Regions from separate parts of the Nonomuraea sp. NPDC049158 genome, predicted to be linked through region 2. Evidence: riboswitches for the same ligand, from Rfam matches in the RefSeq annotation. Region 2 holds a riboswitch; each other region holds the start of a gene.
What was found. Region 2 has a riboswitch for cyclic di-AMP ahead of AB0B61_RS40625 (C40 family peptidase). Riboswitches for the same ligand answer to the same signal wherever they lie in the genome.
Positions count from the first base shown of each region.

Region 1: another riboswitch for cyclic di-AMP. It lies ahead of AB0B61_RS12120 (C40 family peptidase); the one in region 2 lies ahead of AB0B61_RS40625 (C40 family peptidase).
Region 3: another riboswitch for cyclic di-AMP. It lies ahead of AB0B61_RS17705 (CHAP domain-containing protein); the one in region 2 lies ahead of AB0B61_RS40625 (C40 family peptidase).

Region 1 is NZ_JBEZDM010000004.1:377,118-384,232, reverse strand. It holds gene AB0B61_RS12145 (Lsr2 family protein) at 354-686, opposite strand; gene AB0B61_RS12140 (RDD family protein) at 1,197-1,685, opposite strand; partial or broken gene AB0B61_RS12135 (RDD family protein) at 1,794-2,273, opposite strand; gene AB0B61_RS12130 (hypothetical protein) at 2,319-3,206, shown strand; gene AB0B61_RS12125 (amino-acid N-acetyltransferase) at 3,229-3,786, opposite strand; cyclic di-AMP (ydaO/yuaA leader) riboswitch at 4,075-4,235, shown strand; gene AB0B61_RS12120 (C40 family peptidase) at 4,241-5,284, shown strand; gene AB0B61_RS12115 (LuxR C-terminal-related transcriptional regulator) at 5,345-5,557, opposite strand; gene lysX (bifunctional lysylphosphatidylglycerol synthetase/lysine--tRNA ligase LysX) at 6,149-7,115, opposite strand, start outside.
Region 2 is NZ_JBEZDM010000027.1:30,652-37,766, reverse strand. It holds gene AB0B61_RS40645 (response regulator transcription factor) at 1-327, shown strand, start outside; gene AB0B61_RS40640 (phosphotransferase family protein) at 302-1,378, opposite strand; gene AB0B61_RS40635 (NYN domain-containing protein) at 1,577-2,854, shown strand; gene AB0B61_RS40630 (NlpC/P60 family protein) at 2,939-3,913, shown strand; cyclic di-AMP (ydaO/yuaA leader) riboswitch at 4,704-4,862, shown strand; gene AB0B61_RS40625 (C40 family peptidase) at 4,936-5,451, shown strand; gene AB0B61_RS40620 (hypothetical protein) at 5,616-6,611, shown strand; gene AB0B61_RS40615 (M48 family metallopeptidase) at 6,935-7,115, shown strand, end outside.
Region 3 is NZ_JBEZDM010000007.1:97,960-105,074, forward strand. It holds gene AB0B61_RS17685 (transposase) at 31-444, opposite strand; gene AB0B61_RS17690 (transposase) at 392-901, opposite strand; gene AB0B61_RS17695 (aldo/keto reductase) at 1,273-2,100, shown strand; gene AB0B61_RS17700 (Gfo/Idh/MocA family oxidoreductase) at 2,120-3,073, shown strand; cyclic di-AMP (ydaO/yuaA leader) riboswitch at 3,192-3,330, shown strand; gene AB0B61_RS17705 (CHAP domain-containing protein) at 3,342-4,022, shown strand; gene AB0B61_RS17710 (hypothetical protein) at 4,362-4,526, shown strand; gene AB0B61_RS17715 (hypothetical protein) at 4,640-4,780, opposite strand; gene AB0B61_RS17720 (helix-turn-helix domain-containing protein) at 4,828-5,385, opposite strand; gene AB0B61_RS17725 (NmrA/HSCARG family protein) at 5,473-6,354, shown strand; gene AB0B61_RS17730 (DUF1963 domain-containing protein) at 6,636-7,115, shown strand, end outside.

The DNA.
Region 1 (7,115 bases), on a different contig from region 2:
ATCCCGATCGCGCCAGGGCACCCGGCAGGCCGCGAAATCCCGATCCCGGCACGGCACGCAGGGCGCGAAATCGCCGGTCCGGTCAGCGAGGTTACCGATCCGGGCCGTCGCGGTTACCGATCCGGGCAGTCACGGCACCGGGGAGCCCACACCGGGGCCGGACCGCACCATGACAGAAAACCGCCCGGAATCGACCGAGCGGGCAGCCCAAAATGATCACATATGGGCGATTAGAAGATCACCGTCACGAACCGTCCAGCATTTGGGAAGCACCCTATAAATGATCATGCGCTTATGGCGTTCGCCGGGGTTCTTAGGCGAGCGGCATAAGCGCATGGTCAGGAGATGGCTCTCTAGTGAGCTTGTTCGTACTTCTCCACCACGGTAGAGGCGATTCGGCCACGCTCGCTCACCGGCAGACCGTGAGCCTTGGCCCACTGCCGGATCTCCGAGCTCTTCTCGCGGCTCATCGCACGCTGCCCGCCGCGACCGCGCCGACGCGTGGTCACGGCACCGGACCGACGAGCGTGCTGTACGAAAGGCGTGAGCGCGTCCCTCAGCTTCTTGGCGTTAAGGTCGCTCAGGTCAATCTCATAGGAGGAGCCGTCAATAGCGAAGCTGACCGTCTCATTGGCCTCGCCCCCATCGAGGTCATCGATGAGAATCTCCTGGATCTGCTTGGCCATCTACGCAATCCTTTCGCGGAGCATTGTTTCATTCGCCAGGGCAAACATATACCCGGAAAGGCGCGGAGACAATTCAGCGCTACAGAGATTCTGCTGAGCGGCGGCTCAGTTGTGGTTCTCGGCCTGATCCTGGCGGTTTGGACGGCGTCCAGCGGCCTCGGATCGGACCAACTTCACTACGCCAAAGATGAAGGCGGCGCCCACCACCACCGGCGGGATCAGCGCTGACAATACGTCGGTAAGGGCCTGCATTCGTCCTCGCCTCCACAGCGGACGGGGGTTTCGATGGGCGCTTTATCCACAAGCGGCCTGGGCATGAGCGCCCCTCATGCCTCACGAGGTGGACAACCGCCCGCACCTGACCATAGTGGTACATGGATGCCGTCCATGTGCCATGTGCGCCAACATCCGGCAACCCGGACGTCCCATAGCCTAATGCCAGTCTCTCCAGGCTCCTTACCGGATCAAGCGAAAATTTTGCGGAAAGACTTCCGTCCAGGCTCACAAGGCTCAGCGAAGATCTTTGGTCACCCGCGTTCCGGCGAGCCTGTCGTGCGGTCCACGCTGCAGCGGCTTGTCGATCAAGATGAGGATCCCGACGCCGAAGACGAAGATTCCGGCCAGCACATTGAGCACCGGAATGCCCATGACCATCGCCGCTCCCGGATAGACCAGGGCTCGTTTCAGCAGAGCACCGCGCCGAAGGCCGCCCGGCTCCAGGCGAATCCTCATGATCGCCTTGCCGAACGTACGGCCGCTCATGGAATGCGCGGCCCAGTCATAGACCGTATATCCCAGCCCGCCGAGCAGCCAGGCGAACACGCCGGGCAACCGGCCGTCGAACACCTCCAGCAACCCGACAGTTCGGAAGGCGCCCCACAGCGCCATGAACAGAATGTAATAGAAGACACCGAAGACGAGGGCTTCAATGAGCCGGGCGGCCAGGCGTTCCCACCATTCCGCGGGGGCGGCGTCACTCCACGGCGGCAACCCGGTCATAACCCACCTCGCCCCTTCGGCGAACCGACCGCTACCCATTTTGCGGCCGGCCGCACATACAAAACAGAGGCCGACCGGTGGCCAGCCTCTGTTTCGCGTCCGCGAAGACTACTTGATCTTCACTACCACCGTGTTGCTGAACTTGTCGGCGAACGTCTGCTGCAGCGGCTTGTCCCAGAGCTGGGAGGCGCCGTTCAGCGCGACGACGATCCCGCCGAGCAACGTCCCGACAGCCGGGATGATGCCGAGGAGGTATCCACCCCAGGTGCCACCGGCCCGCTTGAGCGCCACGTCGTTCGGCAGGCCGCCCGGAGGCAGCATGTTGCCCGCGGGCACGATCTTGATCCCCATGACCATCTTGCCGACCGTCTGGCCGCTCATCTTGGTCATGAAGAACTCGTAGGCGACGTACACCGCCGTCATCACGACGGCGATGATGGCGTTGTAGGCGGTGTAGCCCAGCCAGCCGGTCGTCGTGCCGGTCGCGGAGTTGTAGCCGGCCAGCAGGATGGCCCCGAAGACGAGACCGATCACCCAGTTCGCGATGCCGAAGATGACACCGTCGATGATCCTCGCCACGAGCCGCTGCCACCACTCGGCGAGCGGGGCCGGGGCGCCGGGAGGCTGAACCCCGTGTGGCTGCTGCTGCCCGTAACCGGGCTGCTGACCATACGGCTGCTGCCCGTAGGCGGGCTGCTGGCCGTACTGCTGTTGCTGCTGACCGTAGTCCGGCTGGCCGTACTGCTGCTGGCCGTAGCCGGGTTGCGACGGCTGCTGCTGCCCGTAACCGGGCTGCTGGCCGTAACCAGGCTGGGACTGCTGCTGCTGCCCGTAATTGGGCTGCTGGCCATAGCCGGGCTGCTGGCCCGACGGGGGCTGCTGGCCGTACTGCTGCTGACCGTAACCGGGTTGCGATTGCGGCTGCTGACCATAGCCGGGCTGGGACGGCTGCTGCTGCCCGTAACCGGGCTGCTGGCCGTAACCAGGCTGGGATTGTGGCTGCTGGCCGTAACCGGGTTGCGATTGCGGCTGCTGACCGTAGTTGGGCTGGCCGTACTCGGGTTGCTGACCCGAAGCCTGCTGCTGACCGTATCCGGGTTGCTGACCGTATCCGGGCTGCTGACCGTATTCAGGTTGCTGGCCGTAGCCCGGCTGCTGCTGCCCGTACTGCGGCTGTTGTCCGTACTGCGGTTGCTGCGGTTGCTGCGGCTGCTGGCCGTAGCCGGGCTGCTGCCCGTACTGCTGCTGCTGGCCGTAGCCCTGCTGCTGCTGCCCGTAGTTGGGTTGCTGACCGTAGGCGTCGTCCGCCCGGTAGCCAACGACCGTCGCATCCGGGTCGGGCTCGCCATAGGGACGGCCCGCGTTGTGATGTCCGTATTCAGATCCGCCAGGCGCAGAGTTCTCGCCGGATTCGTCCTGTGGATACGGCGGCTGTCCGGTGCTCACCGTGTCACCTCGCTTCGAGTGCGCATGTGGCACGTGTCAGGACACATGCCTGTGCTGCCCAACGTATCGACATAGGTATCAACAATCACCTTTCCCATTAGTCAAGGTCCGCGTCACCCGATGTCAGGTGGAGAAGCATGCGGGTGTTCCCCAGGGTGTTGGGCTTGACGTGTTCGAGGTCGAGGAACTCGGCGACACCCTCGTCGTACGAGGCCAGCAGCTCCGCATAGACCTCGGGTGAGACCGGGGTGCCCTGTACGGGGCGGAATCCATGCCTCGCGAAAAAATCCACCTCAAAAGTCAGACAGAAAACCCGGCGCAGGCCGAGTTCCCGGGCCGTTTTGATCAAGGAAGAGACGATCCGGTGCCCGATTCCGAAGCCACGGAACTCCGGATCGACGGCCACCGTGCGAATCTCCGCGAGATCCTCCCAAAGCACATGCAGCGCGCCACAGCCGACCACTTGGCCGCCACGCTCGGCGATCCAGAACTCCTGCACGTCCTCGTACAGCGTGACGGTGGCCTTCTCCAGAAGCCGGGGACCGGCGCCCGCGTAGGTGTCGACCAGGAGACGGATGGTCCTGACATCCGGCGTGCGGGCACGCCGGACGACGACTTCCGTGTCCGGGACTGTCACTTCGGCGACCTGCTCCATGGGTCTCCAGCGTACAGATCCGATTACGGCCTCCCCCTAACTCTGACGTCTCTCCCATCTCATGACATCTCGTGGTTGATCGAGCACGATGAGGGATCCCTTGGCCCATAGGCTTCCATGCCTTGACGAACTTGGTGCAAAAAGGACATAAAGTTTGTTCAGCACCGGCAAGCACGAGATCACCCCGTGACCCTTCGGTTGCGAAACCTCTACAGACTTGGCAGTTCTGGTTGAGCACGAACCCGGAGTGCACTAGTGTCCAGCGACGATGTCACCCACGCGAGCCAGCGTGGAGACGCGCCCAATCCCCGTAAGGGGAGCCGGGGACCCGCCGGTGGCGACCTCATCCCGACGCCACCACCCATGGGGTGAATCCGAGCGAGTCGTTCGGTAGGGCTGCTCCGGCCCGAACCCGTCAGCTAACCCGGTAGGCGCCGATGAGAGGAGCTGGTTGGTGAAGCAGACCCGCGATCGCGAGGGGAAGCCGACGGGCGCTCACGCCCGCCGTCCGGAGCTCCGGAAGATCCCTACCCGGCTGGGTGTCATCGCGGCGACCATCGCCACCCTCCTCTTCGCCGCCCCCGTCGGCTCCGCCGTCGCCGATCCCAAGCCCTCGCTGAAGGATCTGGCCAAGCAGGCCGAAGAGCTCCACACCCAGATCGAGACGCTGAGCGAGGAGTTCAACGGCCAGCGGGAGAAGCTCAAGACCGCCAAGAAGTCGGCTGAGGCGGCCCGGAAGACGCTGTCCACCAGTGAGGCCGATCTGGCCGCCAAGCGCGCCAAGGCCGCGCTGCTGGCCCAGAACGCCTACATCAACGGCGGCTTCGGCCAGGCGCTGGCATTCACCACCTCCGACGACCCCGAGAGCTTCCTCGACCAGGCGGCCACCACCTACGCGATAGAGCAGCAGCAGGGCTTCGAGGTCAACCAGGTGACCACGGCCAGGCAGGCCGCCGAGCAGGCCAGAGCCAGCGCCAAGACGCGCATCGACGAGGTCGAGAAGATCGTCGAGAACCTCGGCACCAAGCGCGACAAGATCACCACGCTCGTCTCCAAGGTCGAGAGCAGCCTGTTCAAGCGCGCGATCGGTGAGGCCGGCCGTCCCGGCACCCGGGCCACGCGGGTCGACCTGCCGGTCATCGGCGCCGGCAAGGCCGCCACGGCCGCCAGGTGGGCGCTCACGCAGCAGCTCAAGCCGTACGTCTGGGGCGCCGAGGGGCCGACCTCATACGACTGCTCCGGCCTCGTGATGGCGGCCTACCAGCGGGTGGGCATCTCACTGCCGCACTACACGGGCGACCAGTGGACGGCCGGACGGCACATCTCCAAGGAGGAGCTGCGCGCCGGCGACCTGGTCTTCTTCTATGGCGACCTGCACCACGTCGGCATCTACATCGGCGGCGGCATGATGGTCCACGCGCCGCAGACCGGTGACGTCGTACGGATCGCCTCCATCGCCCGCCGTCCGTTCGCGGGCGCCGTACGCATCGCCGACTGACCTCCGGGCACCACAGGCACTCTGACCGCTGGGGCCCTGGCGGCTGGGCCGGTCGAGCGGTCAGATGAGCTGGCGGCGGGCGGCCCAGGCCACGGCCTCGATCGCGGTGGCGACTCCGATGCGGTCGCAGATACCCCGTAGTCTCCGGCGTACCGTGCGCCCGCTGATATCCAGTCGTCTGCCAACCCGATCAACCGTGACCCCCTTGGCAAGCTCCGCCAGCAACGCGATATCCGCGTGGCTAAGCTCGACGCTCTCAGTGAGCACATACATCGGGAGCCCTCCCCCCAACAGCAGAACTCGAGACGTCTATGTCCGAGCAGTGCTGCTGCTCGTCTCGCAGACGGTAAGCGCATTCTGGAAAGGTCGTCAAGCCAGCGAATACTGCCCTCTGACCATCGCCATTGACATGATCGGCGGTATGTGAAGTACTCGCCATATGTCGGCACACTTCGGGGCCAGATGAGGGATCACAGCCGTCCTTACAACGGCTCCAGCGCGAGCCCTGTGGACCTGCCGGGCTTCGATCCGGTGAACGCGAATATTATTCGCACTTCATATGTGCATCATCGGAAATATGGCTGCTTGCGGCCGGGTCGGCGATGCGCGTCAAGGAGTATGAACGGTTCAGGCGCCGGAGGGAGGCGCCGCCCATCGCGGCCCGGCGCGGGCGGCCGGGAGATGGCTTGCCCGGCGCGCCGGCCCGCGTCAACGAACCGGCGAAGGTCGCCGCCCGCGTTCTCCTACTCGCCGCAGGAGACCGGACCGCTGTCAACCCCATCGGCCCGGCAGCGTCCGTACGCGGGCGCCGCGAACCGGCGAACCGGACCGGTTCGGCCCGGCGTGGGAGCCGGGCCGACATACTCAGTTGGTCGGCTTGACCAGCGGGAACAAGATCGTTTCCCGGATGCTCTTGCCCGTGAAGGCCATGATCATCCGGTCGATCCCGGCCCCCATGCCACCCGTGGGCGGCATGGCGTACTCCAGCGCCTGCAGGAAGTCCTCGTCGAGCTGCATGGCCTCCGGGTCGCCCCCGGCGGCCAGCAGTGACTGCTCCACCAGGCGCCGGCGCTGCTCGACCGGGTCGACGAGCTCGGAGTAGGCGGTGCCCAGCTCGGTGCCGAACCCGATGAGGTCCCACTTCTCGGTCAGCAGCGGGTTGTCGCGGTGCTGGCGGGTCAGCGGGGAGGTCTCCAGCGGGTAGTCCATGACGAACGTCGGCTGGATGAGCGTGTGCTCGACGAGGGCCTCGAAGATCTCCTGGACGAGCTTGCCCTGGCCCCACTTCGGGTCCCAGTGGATGTCGCGCCCGTCGGCGAACTTCCGGACCTGCTCGAGCGGGGTGTCGGTGGTGACCTCCTCGCCGAGCGCCTCGGACACCGCGCCGTACAGCGTGATGCGCGGCCACTCCGGGATGCCCAGGTCCACCTCGACACCGTCGTGGACGACCACCGAGGTGCCCAGCGCGGCCACGACGGCCTTCTGGTACATCCGCTGGGTCAGGTCGGCCATGTCGTTGTAGTCGAGGTAGGTGCCGTACGCCTCGATCATCGTGAACTCGGGGTTGTGCGTGGAGTCCGCGCCCTCGTTGCGGAAGTTGCGGTTGATCTCGAAGACCTTCTCGATGCCGCCGACCACGAGCCGCTTCAGGTAGAGCTCGATCGCGATGCGAAGGTAGAGCTCCATGTTGTAGGCGTTGATGTGGGTCTTGAACGGCCGGGCCGTCGCGCCGCCGTGGATCGGCTGCAGCATGGGCGTCTCGACCTCGAGGTAGCCCTCCTCGTGCCAGAAGTCACGCACCGCGCGCACCGTGGCGCTGCGGATGCGGGCC
Region 2 (7,115 bases):
GAGGCGATCCGGAAGGTGGCGGCCGGCGAGCCGATCCTGTCGCCCGCCGTCACCCGCCAGCTCATCACGCACGTCTCCGAGGACGGCGGCGGCGCGGGCCGGCGTACGGACAGGGCCCGCGATGCCCGCGACCTGCTGGCCAAGCTCAGCGAGCGCGAGCGTGACGTGGCGCTGGCCGTCGGCCAGGGGAAGTCGAACGCCGCCATCGGCCGCGAGCTCTACATGAGCGTGGCCACGGTCAAGGCGCACGTCTCGCGGATCCTCACCAAGCTGGACCTCAACAACCGGGTGCAGATCGCGCTCATGGTGTACGACGCCAGCCTTTGAGCATCCGCTCGATCGTGGCCCGGTGCAGCACCAGGTCGTCGGGGTCGTCCGGCATGGGCTGCTCGCCGAAGTGGATCCGGCGCTGCCATACCCTGGCCATGATGGCCCCGTGGCGCAGCGCCGCGTACATCTCGTAGAACTCCATGTCCCGCACCCGATAACCCGTCAGCTCCTGATACTTCCCGCAAACGTCGTCGCGTTGCATGAAGTCGGGAATTCCGGGCATGCCCAGGGCCTCCGTTAGGTCCTGGAAGAAACGGTGCAGGAAGATCATCCACGCCAGATCGAGCTCGCGCGGCCCCACCGCGGCCATCTCCCAGTCGAACACCGCCACCGGGCTGAAGTCGCGATACATCACGTTTCCGATACGGGCGTCGCCCCAGCAGAGCACGTCGGGTCCCGACTCGCGCGGCCAGTGCGCCTCCAGCCAGTCGAAGCCGCGCTCCAGCAGTGGGATTCGCATCCCGCCGTGCGCCCACTCGTAATAGGCGCGCTGCTCGTCCACGTGGCGGCGCAGCCCGCCCTCCGGGAGTACGGCCAGGTCCCGGTCGGTGAAGGGCGCGTCGTGCAGCGCGGCCACGATCGCCACCGTCGCGTCCTGCAACCGGCGCCGATCGTGCGGCGCCGCGTCGAGCATCCAGCCCTCGAACGTGTACGGCAGGACATCGGGCGGTACGTCACCATCCTCCCGTTCCATGATGAAAAAGGGCGTGCCCAGCGGGCCGGGGTCGGGCTCGAACCAGAGGGCCCTGGGCGCTGGAATCCCAGCTTTTTCCCTGGCCGAGCGCATGATCTCGAACTGGGCCCGCAGATCGTAGGAAGGGAAGACGGGCACCGCCTCCTGGGCGGGCGCCATCCTGGCCACGCACCGGACGCGCTGTCCGGGCCAGGACGCGGTGAAGAAGAGCGTTTCGCTGGACATGCCGTTTTCCATGGGCCTCGACAGCTCGGACACCGTCACCTGCCGGTCAACTCGCCCGCTGAGCCAGATTCCCAGCCGATCGTGCAGTTCCTCCAGGTCACGGGTGGAGGTGCGCATCTCGTCCGTCATGGTCGGCCTCCTGGATGAACACCGGGTGAACGCGGGTCCCGGCCCAGTCGTATACCCCTAGCAAGCGCTTGTCCATATGCGACCTGCCGTTACGGTCAGGTACACGACAGCCGTACCCTTGTCTGAAAGGGCATGTCACGAAGGGACCGTGGGATGAGTTCAGCGGGTGAAGGTCTGTCTCGCCCGCTTCCCGAGCAGGTGAGACTCAACGTCGTCGATCTGGCGGCGCAGGTCCTCGGGTCCATGCCCGCTGCCACGATTCCGCCGCCGCTGCGCGGCATCGCCAAGTTCGATCCGCGCAAGCGCGCCAAACTGGGCAGCGCGCCCATCGCCGCCCAGTTGGAGAACGACAAAGAGTTCCGCGAGGTGGTCGCCGAGTCGGTGGCCGCCGGATGGCCCGAGCTCGTCGCCTCGCTGATCGAGGGCAACGTGCCACCCGCCGCCGACCCCGTGCTGGTGGCCGCCGCGGCCTATCTGACGCGACCGGTCGGCTGGGCGGAGATGGTCGAGGCCGCCCGGGCCGATCTCGAGCAGTCGGCGGTCGCGGCCGAGGGGACCGAGCGCGAGGAGGTGGTGAGCCGACTGCGCGAGCAACTCGCCGCCCAGAAGAGCGCCGCCAAGGACGAGTCCGACCGGTTGCGCGAGCAGCTCAGGGCGGCCCGCGCCGAGAACTCCGACCTGCGCCGCAAACTCCACGAGGCCCGCGAGCGAAGCAAGGCGGCCGTGCGCCGCGCCGAGGAGATGGAGCACGCGGCCGACGACGCCAAGTCTGCCGCCACGGCCGCGGGCAGCGCGGGCGAGTCCGAGCTGCGCCGGCTCCGCGAGCGGCTGGCCGATGTGGAGAAGCAGCTCGAAGCCTCGCGCCGGGCCGCGCGTGAGGGCAGGAGTATCGAGGACGCCCGCGTCAGGGTGCTGCTCGACGCGCTCCAGGACGCCTCCGCCGGGCTGCGCAGGGAGCTGGCCCTGCCCACCATGATCAGCAGGCCCGCCGACTCGGTGGCCGCGCTCACGGGCGAGCGCCCCGGCGTCAGGGGCGTGCCCGCCCGCGCCCTGGCCGACGACGACCCGCAGCTCCTCGACCAGCTGCTCGCGCTGCCGCAGGTGCACCTGATCATCGACGGCTACAACGTGACCAAGACCGGCTACGGCACGCTGACCCTGGCCGACCAGCGCAACCGGCTGATGACCGGCCTCGGCGGGCTGGTCGCGCAGACCAGGGTCGAGGTGACCGTGGTCTTCGACGGCGCCGAGCTCAACGCGCCCGTCCAGGTGGTGGCGCCGCGCGGCGTGCGGGTGCTCTTCAGCGCGCCCGGCGAGATCGCCGACGACCTGATCCGCCAGCTCGTCCGCGCCGAGCCGCCCGGCCGGGCCATGGCGGTGGTCTCCTCCGACCGCGAGGTGGCCGAGTCCGTCCGGCGCATGGGAGCCAGACCGGTTCCGTCGGCTCTGCTGCTGCGCAGACTGGGCCGTGCATAGATTACGAATCGGTTGTTAGGGTGAAAGCACACCCGCCACTTCTGTACCATTTCGCCCCAGATATATTCCCCTGGAGGCGACACTGTGACGTTTGGCCGGGTGTCACTGGCCGCGGGACTCGCGATCGGACTGCTGCTTTTCCCCACAAGCGAGGCACTGGCCGCGCCGAAGCCCACGATCAAACAGGCGAAAGCCAAGCTCAAGAAGCTGAACGACCAGGCCGACAAGGTCGTCGACCGCTACAATACGGCGACTGAGAAGTACAAGGCGGCCCAAGGCGAGTACGGCAAGCTGAACGCCAGCTACAAGCGCAAGCTGGAGACGGTCGCCACGTTGCGCGCCCAGGTCATTGAGATGGCCGTCGACACCTACACGCGCGGCCCCGACTCCACCTCCTGGCCTACGATGATCGGCCAGTCGGATCCCACGGGCCTGCTGGGCAGCATGGCGCTCGCGGGACAGCTGTCGGAGGAGAAGGTGGCACGGCTGGCGGCCTTCGACCGCGAGAACCGCGGGCTCAAGGACGAGCGCGACAAGGCCGAGACGGCGCTGCAGGCGGCCGACAAGGAGCGCGACGGGGTCGAGAAGGAGCGCTCGGAGGTCCGCAAGCTGATCGCGAAGCAGAAGAAGCTGCTGGAGAAGCTCGGCGCCTACAAGACCGGTGACCCCAACAGCACCGGCATCAAGTACACGGGCTCGGCCTCCGGCAACGCCGCGGCGGTGCTCAGGTTCGCCTACGCGCAGGTGGGCAAGCCGTATGTGTTCGGCGGCACGGGACCGCGCGGCTGGGACTGCTCGGGCCTCACGCAGGCGTCGTGGCGCGCAGGGGGCGTCTCGCTGCCCCGCACCACGTGGCAGCAGTGGGCCTGGGGCTCGGCCCGCAAGGTGGATCTGAAGGACCTGCAGCCTGGCGACCTGATCTTCAGCTCGGGTCTTGGACATGTCAGCATTTATGCGGGCAATGGGCAGATCGTGCATGCCCCCCAGACCGGCGACGTGGTCAAAGTCGTCACCCTGTCTTCCTACGGCGGCACCCTGGTGGGAGCTATCCGTCCGTAGGGCCTTTCTGGCGCTCACTTATTTCCTGTACGGCAAGCACGGTGGGCCCCATCCGCCGTCCGTGGCTGGGCTCTGTCCAGGGACACGCTCCTCCGGTGGGGCGCGCTGGGCGCCGTGACGTGCGCCCTCTTGGCCCCGGTCCGTGGCTTTAGGTGGCCATGGACCGGATGGTCCGCCGATGGGCACTTGGCGGTCCATGTGGACTCACCGGCTTGCTGGTCAACGGACCCGGCCTGGTGGTCAACGGGCTCCGATCGGCTGTTCAACGGGCTTCGGTCGCTTGTTCGGCGGAACCCGACCGGCTGTTCAACTGACCCCGATTTGCTGGTCAACGGACCTCGGCGCGCAGGTCGATACCGCTGGTCGGATCGGCTGAACGCTGCTCGATGCCTTCGGCCGGTGACGACGATCACTGATCTCGGCCCGTCTGCGACCCTCGCGACGCCCAATTCCGCGCAGCCGCGACACGATCACCGGACCCTCAGGCGTGTTACTAGCGGGACCAGTGTGACAAGAGTGACAAAAGGGACCTGACAGATCACTGTGTCGTCAAGTGTGAGAAGGGTCACATTTGAGTAACATAACCCGGCACTCCAGCTGCGGTTCGGGACTTTACTGACACCTCTGAGTGATCCTGACAACCCCATGACGGCTTTGCCAGCGCGTTACTCAAGGGCGTAACTTCTGGCGTCGCGGCGAACAAGCCATGGCGTCGCGACTCTCCATCGGGTCCCCGATGTGGACAGATAAGAAATCCGTTAGGTCACCGCCTTTCCATTTGTCATTACGTGGCGGTGGCCTGCCGAGTCCGTGCAGCCAGGAGGCACGGAGCCGGGGACCCAGCGATCCCGCCCTCGGGATCAGGGGTGAATCGGCGCGTATCGCGCCGTAGGGCGACTTCCAGGCCCGAATCCGTCAGCTAACCCGGTAGGCGTTCGTGGAAGCTCCAAGGAGAAATCCTGTCTACCTCCCCCAGTAACCCCCGTCTGTCCCGCATTGCCCTGAGTGGCGCAGCGCTCACGATGACCGTGGCGGCCGGAGGTTTGGTCCTCCCTGCCCCGACGGCGCAGGCGGCGACAACGCGTGATGCGGCCGAAGTTTCCGGAACTAATACAGCGGCGAAAGCCGTCAGTTCCGTGAAGAAGGTCGCGCAACAGACAGCGGTCGCTCGGCAAAAGGTGAAGGCCCGCACGGCCGTCGCCGTGGCCAAGGACCAGATCGGTGACCCCTACAGTTACGGGGCCACAGGACCTGGTTCCTTCGACTGCTCCGGTCTCGTCCAGTACGCCTGGAAGAAGGCCGGTGTCAAGATCCCGCGCGTGACGAACAGCCAGTTCGCCCGCATCAAGAAGAAGGTCTCCTGGAAGAATCTGAAGCCAGGTGACCTGCTGTTCTTCCATGGGCTCGGCCATGTGGGCATGTATGTCGGCAACGGCAAGATGGTCCACTCGCCGAGGACGGGTTCGACGGTGCGCGTCGAGAAGCTCAGCGGATGGCGCAAGGCGTCGTTCGTGGGCGCGGTGCGTCCCGGCCTGTAAGTCCGGCCTGATCTGGCCTGCAAGACCGTCACGAAGGTCCCGTCCCAGCTGGGACGGGACCTTCGCGTGTTCCGGGTCTCTCCGTGACGACGTTCTTCGCGACCACGAGCCTGGCCTCTCCGCGACGGCCGGTCCGCGGCGCGGGGCGACTACGATCGGGGAACGTGTCCGTGCAGGTGAGCCGCCGAGTCTTGGTGGTGGGGGTGCTGCTCCTGGCCCTCGCCTCGGCCAGCGCCGCCCCGCACCGAATTCCGGCGACGGGCGACCTCTCGGCAGCGGTTCGTGACCTGTCGACCGGTGGGCCCGATCGGCCCGCGTCGGTTCGTGGTCTGCCGTCCGGTGGGCCCGATCGGTCTGCGTCGGATCGCGGTCTTCCCTCTGGCAGTCTCGATCAGTCCGCGACCGTCCCAACCCTGGCGGCCGGTGATCGTGAGCTTCCGGCGGAGGCGCGGGGCCTCTGGGGGGACGGCGCCGAGGTCGTACGGGGTGTGCGTTCGGTTGTCGTCGGTCAGCACGCGGCGTCCGAGTCGCTCCGAGACCTGGCGCGCAGGGCTGATGCCGCCGGAGCGCGGGTCTCCGCCGTGCTCGGCCAGCCGGTGCGGCCCGTGGTGCTCGTGCCCGGCTCGGCGGCCGAGGCTGCCCGGGTGGCCGGGGTGGGGAGTGTCGACGGGCTGGCGGCGGTGGCCGATGGCGGGAGGGTGGTCGTGGTGCCCGAGAACTTCGCCCGGCTGACCCCGACCGGGCGGGACATCGTGCTCACGCACGAGCTCACTCACGTCGCGGCCGGGACGAAGCGGTTGCCGGTATGGCTTTATGAGGGGTTCGCCGACTACGTGGGCTACCGGGACGCGGGGTTGCCGGTCCGGGTGGCCGCCGCCGAGTTGGCCGCCGAGGTGCGGGCGGGGCGTGTGCCGGGCGAATTGCCGGGGCCTGCGGCATTCGCACCGTCCGCTCGGGAGCCTGAACGCCTGGCACGGGCGTACCAGGAGGCGTGGCTGGCGTGTCGCTTCATCGCCGAGCGGTTCGGTGAGGGGACTCTGGTGAGGCTCTACCGTGATGCTCAGACGGGTGGCATCGACCGGGGGCTCACCGGACTCGGGCTCTCGGCAGAGACGCTGACGGCACGGTGGCGCGACTACGTGCGGGACCAGCTTGCGTAAGGGGAACGCGGATGGAAGATCTGCAGGGCACCGACGACATGCCGCCTGACGACGACGCGGGCTCCGATCAGCACCCGGCACCTCCGTCCGGCGAGCCGGCCGCACCGTCCGGGTCGCCCGCCCGGCCGGCCGCGCCACCTGGGCCATCCGGCGAGGCCGCCACCTCAGGCGACTCCGCCACCTCAGGCGAGGGCACCGCGCCAGACGACCGTTCGGTACCAAGCGACCGAGCGGCGTCAAGCGACCGTGCGATACCAAGCGACCGTGCCGCGTCAAGCGACCGTGCGGTACCAAGCGACGGGGCCGCGCCAAGCGACCGTGCCGTGTCAGGTGGCTGGGTCGCGGACCGTGGGGACGTCGAGGTCGGCCGGGCCGGGGCCGGTTGGGCGTTGGTCGTTCTCGGCGTGGTGATCCTGGCCGTGGTGGCGTTCACGACGCCCTGGCGGGTCATGCCCTCGGGCACCCCCACGGTGACGCCGGACCCGGCGCGCGACTTCAGTGCCG
Region 3 (7,115 bases), on a different contig from region 2:
CTCCTCCACCCCGTAAACGGGATGGCCTCGCTACGCCGCGCGGGCGTCGCGAAGGACCAGCCCGGCCCTCTTGATGTTGCTCGCCCCGACTACGTCCGCATTGGCGGTGTATCCGCATTTCACGCAGAGGAAGTCGGCTTGTGTTCGGCGGCTCTCTCTTGACACGTGTCCGCATTCGGGTGCGGGACAGGTGCGGGAGGTGTTGCGAGGGTTCACTGCGATCAGCTCTCGACCGGCACTTTCAGCCTTGTACGCGAGGACACGCAAGAACACCCCCCAACCCGCGTCCAGAATGCTCTTGTTCAGCCCGGCCTTGGCCGCCGAGCCGTTGAGCAGAAAACCACCGGCCTGCCCGGGGTCGGGCTTCGGCTTCGGGGCCTTGGTCATGTTGTCAATCGCGAGCTGTTCGACCGCGAGGAAGTCCGCGCTGCGGACCAGACTCAAAGCGGTCTTGTGCGCGTGATCGGTCCGCCGGCAGGCTCGCGATCGGCTCGCTCACCGTGGCGAAGTGGACGATGCCCATGTCCACCCCGACCTCCCGCCCCGTGGACGGGAGCGGAGCAGCCGGGACGTCGTCACAGGAGAGGATCACATACCAGCGTCCGGCTTCCCGTTTGACCTCAACCGTCTTGACCTGGCCTGCGATCTGCCGATGCCGGTGGACCCGCAGGTGCCCGATGCCCAGCACCCGGACGTAGGTCACAGAGGGGTGGCGCGGTTGGGAGTCCCACCGTGACCCGTCGCCCTCAACCAGGGTGACGGTGTCGAACCAGCCCCAGCCCTTGAATCGAGGGTAGCCGGGCTTCTCCCCGTTTCTGATTCGACGGAAGAACGCCTCGAACGCCTTGTCCAGGCGGCGCAGCGTCTGCTGCTGGGAGGTAAACGCCGACACCGCGCCCACCGCGGGGTCGACCAGCAGGAAGGCGATTCCCGGCCCGGGCGGCCTTGTAGCGGGTGAGCCGATGCAACTCCACCACGGTGAAGACGCGGTGCGGCCAAGCCAGGCGGGAGCCGACGATAGCCGCCCGATTACACAACAGCACCGCCGCCGGCGCATCGGCCTGGGCCGGGGCGGGTATGAGTCGAAGCTGCACGACCGTGGGCAGGCCGTGCCGTTTGGCGGCGGAGCGGCCATCGCGCACCTCCTGTCACAGCGCTATCACCCATCGCACACATTACCGAACGTGATCAAGAGTTTCCATACTGTTTTCGAAAGGAGAGGTGGCGCTTCCACCCGGCCGCGAAGGACCGGGCCTCCTCGCCACTATTCAGATGAACTCGCTACTACTCAACACCGACGGCGTACAGGTACCGCAGCTCGGGTTCGGCGTCTGGCAGGTGCCGGACGACGAGGCCGAACAGGTCGTGACGACCGCTCTGGAGACCGGTTACCGCCACATCGACACCGCCAGCGCCTACGGGAACGAGGAGGGCGTCGGCCGGGCCGTACGCGCCTCGGGGATCCCGCGCGAGAAGCTGTTCGTCACCACCAAGCTCTTCAACAACGACCACGAGCGGGCGGAGGAGGCGTTCGACGAGAGCCTGTCCCGGCTCGGTCTCGACTACGTGGACCTGTACCTGATCCACTGGCCGGTGCCGTCGCGGAACAAGTATCTGCAGGCCTGGCGCGGCCTGGAGAAGATCTACCGTCAGGGACGGGCCAAGGCGATCGGTGTGTCCAATTTCACCGTCGAGACGCTCACCCGGGTCATCGACGAGGCCGACATCATTCCGTCCATCAACCAGATCGAGCTGCACCCGTACTTCCAGCAGCGCGGGCTACGGGAGTTCCACGAGGCCAACGGCATCCTCACCGAGGCGTGGAGCCCGCTGGGGCAGGGCAAGGGCCTGCTCGGCGACCCGGCGCTGGCCGTGCTGTCGGAGAAGCACGGCAAGACGCCCGCCCAGATCGTGCTGCGCTGGCACATCCAGCTGGGCAACGTGACGATCCCCAAGTCGGTCACGCCCGCGCGGATCAAGGAGAACTCCGAGGTGTTCGACTTCGTCCTCGACACCGAGGACATGGCGGCCATCGGCGCCCTGACCAAGCAGGACGGCCGGATCGGGCCCGACCCGGAGACTTTCAGCTGGATGGGGTAAGTCCCTAGGATCTTTCCCCATGAAGGATCTCGCATGGGGCATAGCGGCCACGGGTGTCATCGCTGCAAAGGTCGGGGCGGTCATCGCCGCGGAACCGGGGATGCGGGTGGCCGCCGTCGGCTCGCGTGACCTCGGCCGCGCGCGGGCGCTGGCCTCGGCACTGGACGCCGAGTCGGCGTACGGCTCGTACGCGGAGCTGTGCGCCGACCCCGGCGTCGACGCGATCTACGTGGCCACCCCGCACGCCCAGCACCTGGAGGTCGCCGAGGCGGCGATCGCGGCGGGCAAGGCGGTGTTGTGCGAGAAGCCGCTCGCCGCGTCCGTCGCCGACGCCGAGCGGATGGTCCGCCTCGCGCGCGAGGCCGGGGTGTTCCTGATGGAAGCCATGTGGACCCGGTTCAACCCGCTCATCCAGCGGGTGGCCGCCGATCCCCGGTTCGGGGAGATCCGCTCGGTCCAGGCGTCGTTCGGCTTCAAGGCTCCGTATGACCCCGCGCACCGGCTGTGGGCGCCGGAGCTGGGCGGCGGTGCGCTGCTCGACCTGGGCGTCTACTCGTTCGGACTGGCGCAGCTGCTGCTCGGGATGCCCTCAGAGATGCACGTCACGGGCTCGCTCGCGCCCTCAGGGGTGGACGCGGAGGCGGGCGGGGTGCTGGTCTATCCGGGCGGCAGGCGGGCGCTGGTGGAGTGCTCGCTGCTGGGTCCGTACGCGAACGACGCCCTCGTGGTGGGCACCGACATGCGCGCCCACATCACGGCGCCGTTCTGGGCGCCGGAGCGGGTCGTGCTGAGCGGGCCGTCGATGGAGACGGAGGAGCTCGTGCTCGATCCGGCGGACAACGGGTACGCGGGCGAGGTACGCGAGGTACGGGACGCCATGGCCGAAGGCAGGACCGAATCCGCGATCATGCCACTTGACGAAAGCCTTGCCATGATGGGGCTTCTGGCCGACGCGAGGGAGCAGCTCTCTTAGCTGGCGATTTATCCATTTGTAAGACCCTTGCCTCTTGCATTACCTTTGTGGTCATATGAGGCATACGTCCGGTTTGTCCGTTCGTTGCCAGACCATCGCACAAAGGCATCACAGGACCGTCCTGTGACCGCTGAATCCGCCTCGCGCGGAACCGGGGACCCATCGTCCTTTGGGGTGTATCGGCACGTCACGTGCCGTAGGACAGCTTCCACGTCCGAACCCGTCAGCTAACCCGGTAAGCGGCATGGAAGCAAGGAGTACCCCCTCGATGGCCAAGTCCCATCTTTTTCGTGCCACCAAGTCGACCTTCGCTCACGCCGTCCTCGGCGTGAGCGTCGCGGCCGCCGCCCTCGCCGGCCAGTCCGCCGCCCACGCGGACACCACCACCGCCCACGCCGCCGCGGCTCCGGCACACGCCGCCGCGAAGAGCCACCCGGAGAGCGAGATCAAGGCCAAGGCCACGGTCTCGCGAGTTCTGGCGCTGGCCAAGGCCCAGGTCGGCACCACTGAGAACGCCTACGGTGGCGGCACCAAGTTCCAGAAGTGGTACATGAACTCCCCCCGCGCCCTGGAGACCCTCAGGCGCGACGGCGGCACCCGGGCTGACTACCTGAACGCCGCCTGGTGCTCGATGTTCGTCTCGTGGGTCGGCGACCAGTCCGGCGCGCGCAGCATGGTCGGCTGGGACGCTTACACGGTCGAGCACGCGAAGTGGTTCGCCCACAACAACCACTGGGGCACGACCCCGAAGCCGGGTGCCGTGGTGTTCTTCTCGTGGGGCGGCAGCAAGAGCCTGGACGACATCGAGCATGTCGGGTTCGTCGTCAAGGACAACCACGACGGGACGATCTCCACGATCGAGGGCAACACCGGCAACGGCAGCGTCCAGCAGCGCGTCCGGCCGACGTCCCAGGTGGTCGGCTACGGCTACCCGAGCTACGGCGCCTGACGACTTCCTGATCGAGGGCTCTTCTGCCGACGAGCGCGCGTCCTTCTGGACGCGCGCTCGTCGGCGTCTCCCCTGGCGTGCGACTTCCCTGGCGTGCGTTTTCCCTGGCGCGGCGGTCAGGCGCCGCTCCCCTCGCGCTGCCGTGAGCGGCTCCTCGGAGGCGACGCTCCCGTACTTGCTACCAAAAAGCCCACCACGTTGCGCTTAACAGCGCATGGCTGCCCTATCTGCCTATCAGACCGCAACCCCCCAAGTTTGGGGATGTCACGGGCCTGCCGTCACCTCAGACACTGACGGTGGCCGGACAGCGAGCCGGTTCTCGATACTGGAGGAGGGGACATGTCACCGACGACGCAGCAGGACAACTGGCGCTTCTGCAACAAGTGCTACACCCTTTGGTGGAACGGCCGCCCCGACAACGGGCACTGCCCCGCAGGCGGCGCCCACGAGGGACACGGCAGTTGGAACTTCTACCTCCCGGCGAACCCCGCCGAGCACATCTGACGCAGGACCAGCCCCCCGCCCGATCTCCCCGCAGCGCCACGGCGTCGCGGGGAGATCGGCGTTGGATCCCAGGCGTCAGGGGGAAGATGCTCGGCGGCGACGCGGCGGGCGCCTCAGCAGCCGTCGGTCACGTAGCAGCCCTTCACCTTCCACTTACCGCTGTAGTAGGCGCCGCTGGTGGCCTTGCTCGTGCTGCCCACGGAGACCAGACTGCCCGGGATGTAGGAGCAGGACGAGGTGGAGCAGAAGATCACCCCAGCAATCCGGAAATCTCCCCATCCGGATGCTGGATAGGTGACCGTCAGCGGGCCAGGCCGGTCATCGCGAGCGACAGCAGGCGCTGGGCCATCTGCGGGTGACCCGGCGACTGCTCGCCCGCCCACGCCACCCCGGTGGCCAGCGCCAGCAGCTCCTCCGTGGTGACGTCCGCCCGGACGGCGCCCTGCGCCTGGGCCCGTTCCAGCAGGCGGGAACCCGCCGCCCGCATCGCGGCGCACGAGGCGTGCAGCTCCGAACCCTCGTCCCGCAACGCCGCCATGACCGATTCCGGCAGCCCGCGGTAGGTGGCCGACCCGGCCGCCACCTCCGTGAGCCAGGTGAGCAGCGCGTCGCGCGGCGACGGCTCGGCGAACAGGCCGGCGGCTCGGCGGCCCAGCCCGTCGAAGCGGTCGCGCATGAGCGTCTGGAGCAGCGCCTCACGCGTCGGGAAGTGCCGGTAGAGGGTGCCGATCCCCACGCCGGCGCGCCGGGCGATGTCGCGCAGCGACGCCTCCGTGCCGTGCTCGGCGAAGGCCGCGCGGGCGGCGGTCAGGAGCTGGTCGTGGTTGTGGCGGGCGTCTGCGCGAAGCGCCTCGGGCACGGCAGGACTCTCCTTCGATATTGACAACCGGAGCAGTGCTCCGTAAGTTTCGGAGCGTCGCTCCGCATAATCTACCAAGGAGATGCCATGACCGATCGAACCGTGCTCGTCACCGGCGCCACCGGCCAGCAGGGCGGCGCCACCGCCCGCGCGCTGCTGGCGGCGGGCTGGCACGTCAAAGCCCTGGTACGCGACCCGGACAGCGCGGCGGCCGGGCTGCTGGCGAAAGCGGGCGCCGAGCTCGTACCCGGCGACATGGGCGACCGCGAGTCGCTGACGGAGGCGGTGCGCGGCGCCTACGGCGTGTTCAGCGTGCAGCCGGCCGCCGGGCCACCGCACGGGGTCGCCGAGGAGGTGCGACTCGGCGTCAACGTGGCCGATGCCGCGCACGAGGCCGGCGTACGGCACCTCGTCTACGCCTCGGTCGGCGGTGCCGACAGGGACACCTCGATCTCCCACTGGAACACCAAGTGGGAGATCGAGCGCCACATCAGGGCGCTCGGCCTGCCGGCCACGATCCTGCGCCCGGTCATGTTCATGGAGAACCACACCCGGCCCCACTACGGCGTGACCGGCGAAGGGGCACTCGTCCGGATCATCCCACCGAAGGCGACGGTCCAGCTCATCGCCGTCACCGACATCGGCGCGTTCGCCGCCCTGGCTTTCGCCGACCCGGACCGCTACCTCGGCTTGGCGCTGGAGCTGGCCGGTGACGAGCTGTCCCGCGCCGATCTGGTGGCCGCGATCACCCGCGCCACCGGCCGTCCCGTGAACGTCGAGCCCATCCCGGCGGAACGGCGGGCCGAGCTCGGGCTGAGGGAGAGCGACACGGAGGCGGTGGAGTCGTTCGCGGGCTGGCAGGCGGACATCCCCGCGCTGCGGGCCCTGCACCCGGGGCTGATGGACTTCGAGACGTGGCTGCGGCGCGAGGGCAAGACCCTGTTCGAGGCCCTGTTCACGGCCTCCTGACCGCGCCCTCGGCTCAACAAGTCGCTTGGTTGCCGCATCCCACGTCGAGCAGCTCGCCGCGCTCGCGCAGGTCGGCGATGTACGCCCTGGCCTCGCCCCTGATCTTGGCCTGCTCGCGGGCGGGATTCCGGCGGTGATCTCCCAGCGCGGGTCGCGCAACGGCGCCTGCGGCGAGTCGCCTCCACCTCGGTGCGGGCGACGAGCCGGGCGGGCGCCGTGGGAGTCCATCGAGGTCGAGCTGGGCTGCGGCGCGCGAGGGCGGCCGAACCGAAATCGTGCGGATGTTGCGGGCCGCCGCCGCGGCGGCGCGGACACCCGCGGCGATCGCGAAGGCGACCCGGCAAAAACTTGCCGCCGGCACCCGCAGCGCTTGGCTACCGCAGCTCGACGGTCCGGCCGCGACCGGCGACCCGTCGCAGTTCGGCGGGCTGCCGTGGCTGCGTGCGACCGAGGTTTGGCCGGCTTGCGGGGGCTGCGAAGCGCCGCTGACCTTCTTCGTCCAGGTCGACCTTTCCCGCACGCCCAAGGCCGCACGCGACCCTTTCGGCTTGGGCCTCCTGCAGTTGTTCCACTGCACCACGTGCAACCCTTACCGCCCGTTCTCCAGCGGTGATCTGGTGCGGATCGTTGACCCGGCCGACGCGGTCACCCCCGCGAAGGAACCGGAAGGAGCACGTGTGCTCCCGGTACGGCCGATCACCGGCTGGGGCCTCGCGGTCAAGGACTATCCCTATCGCGAGGCCGACGAGTCGGCGCTACTC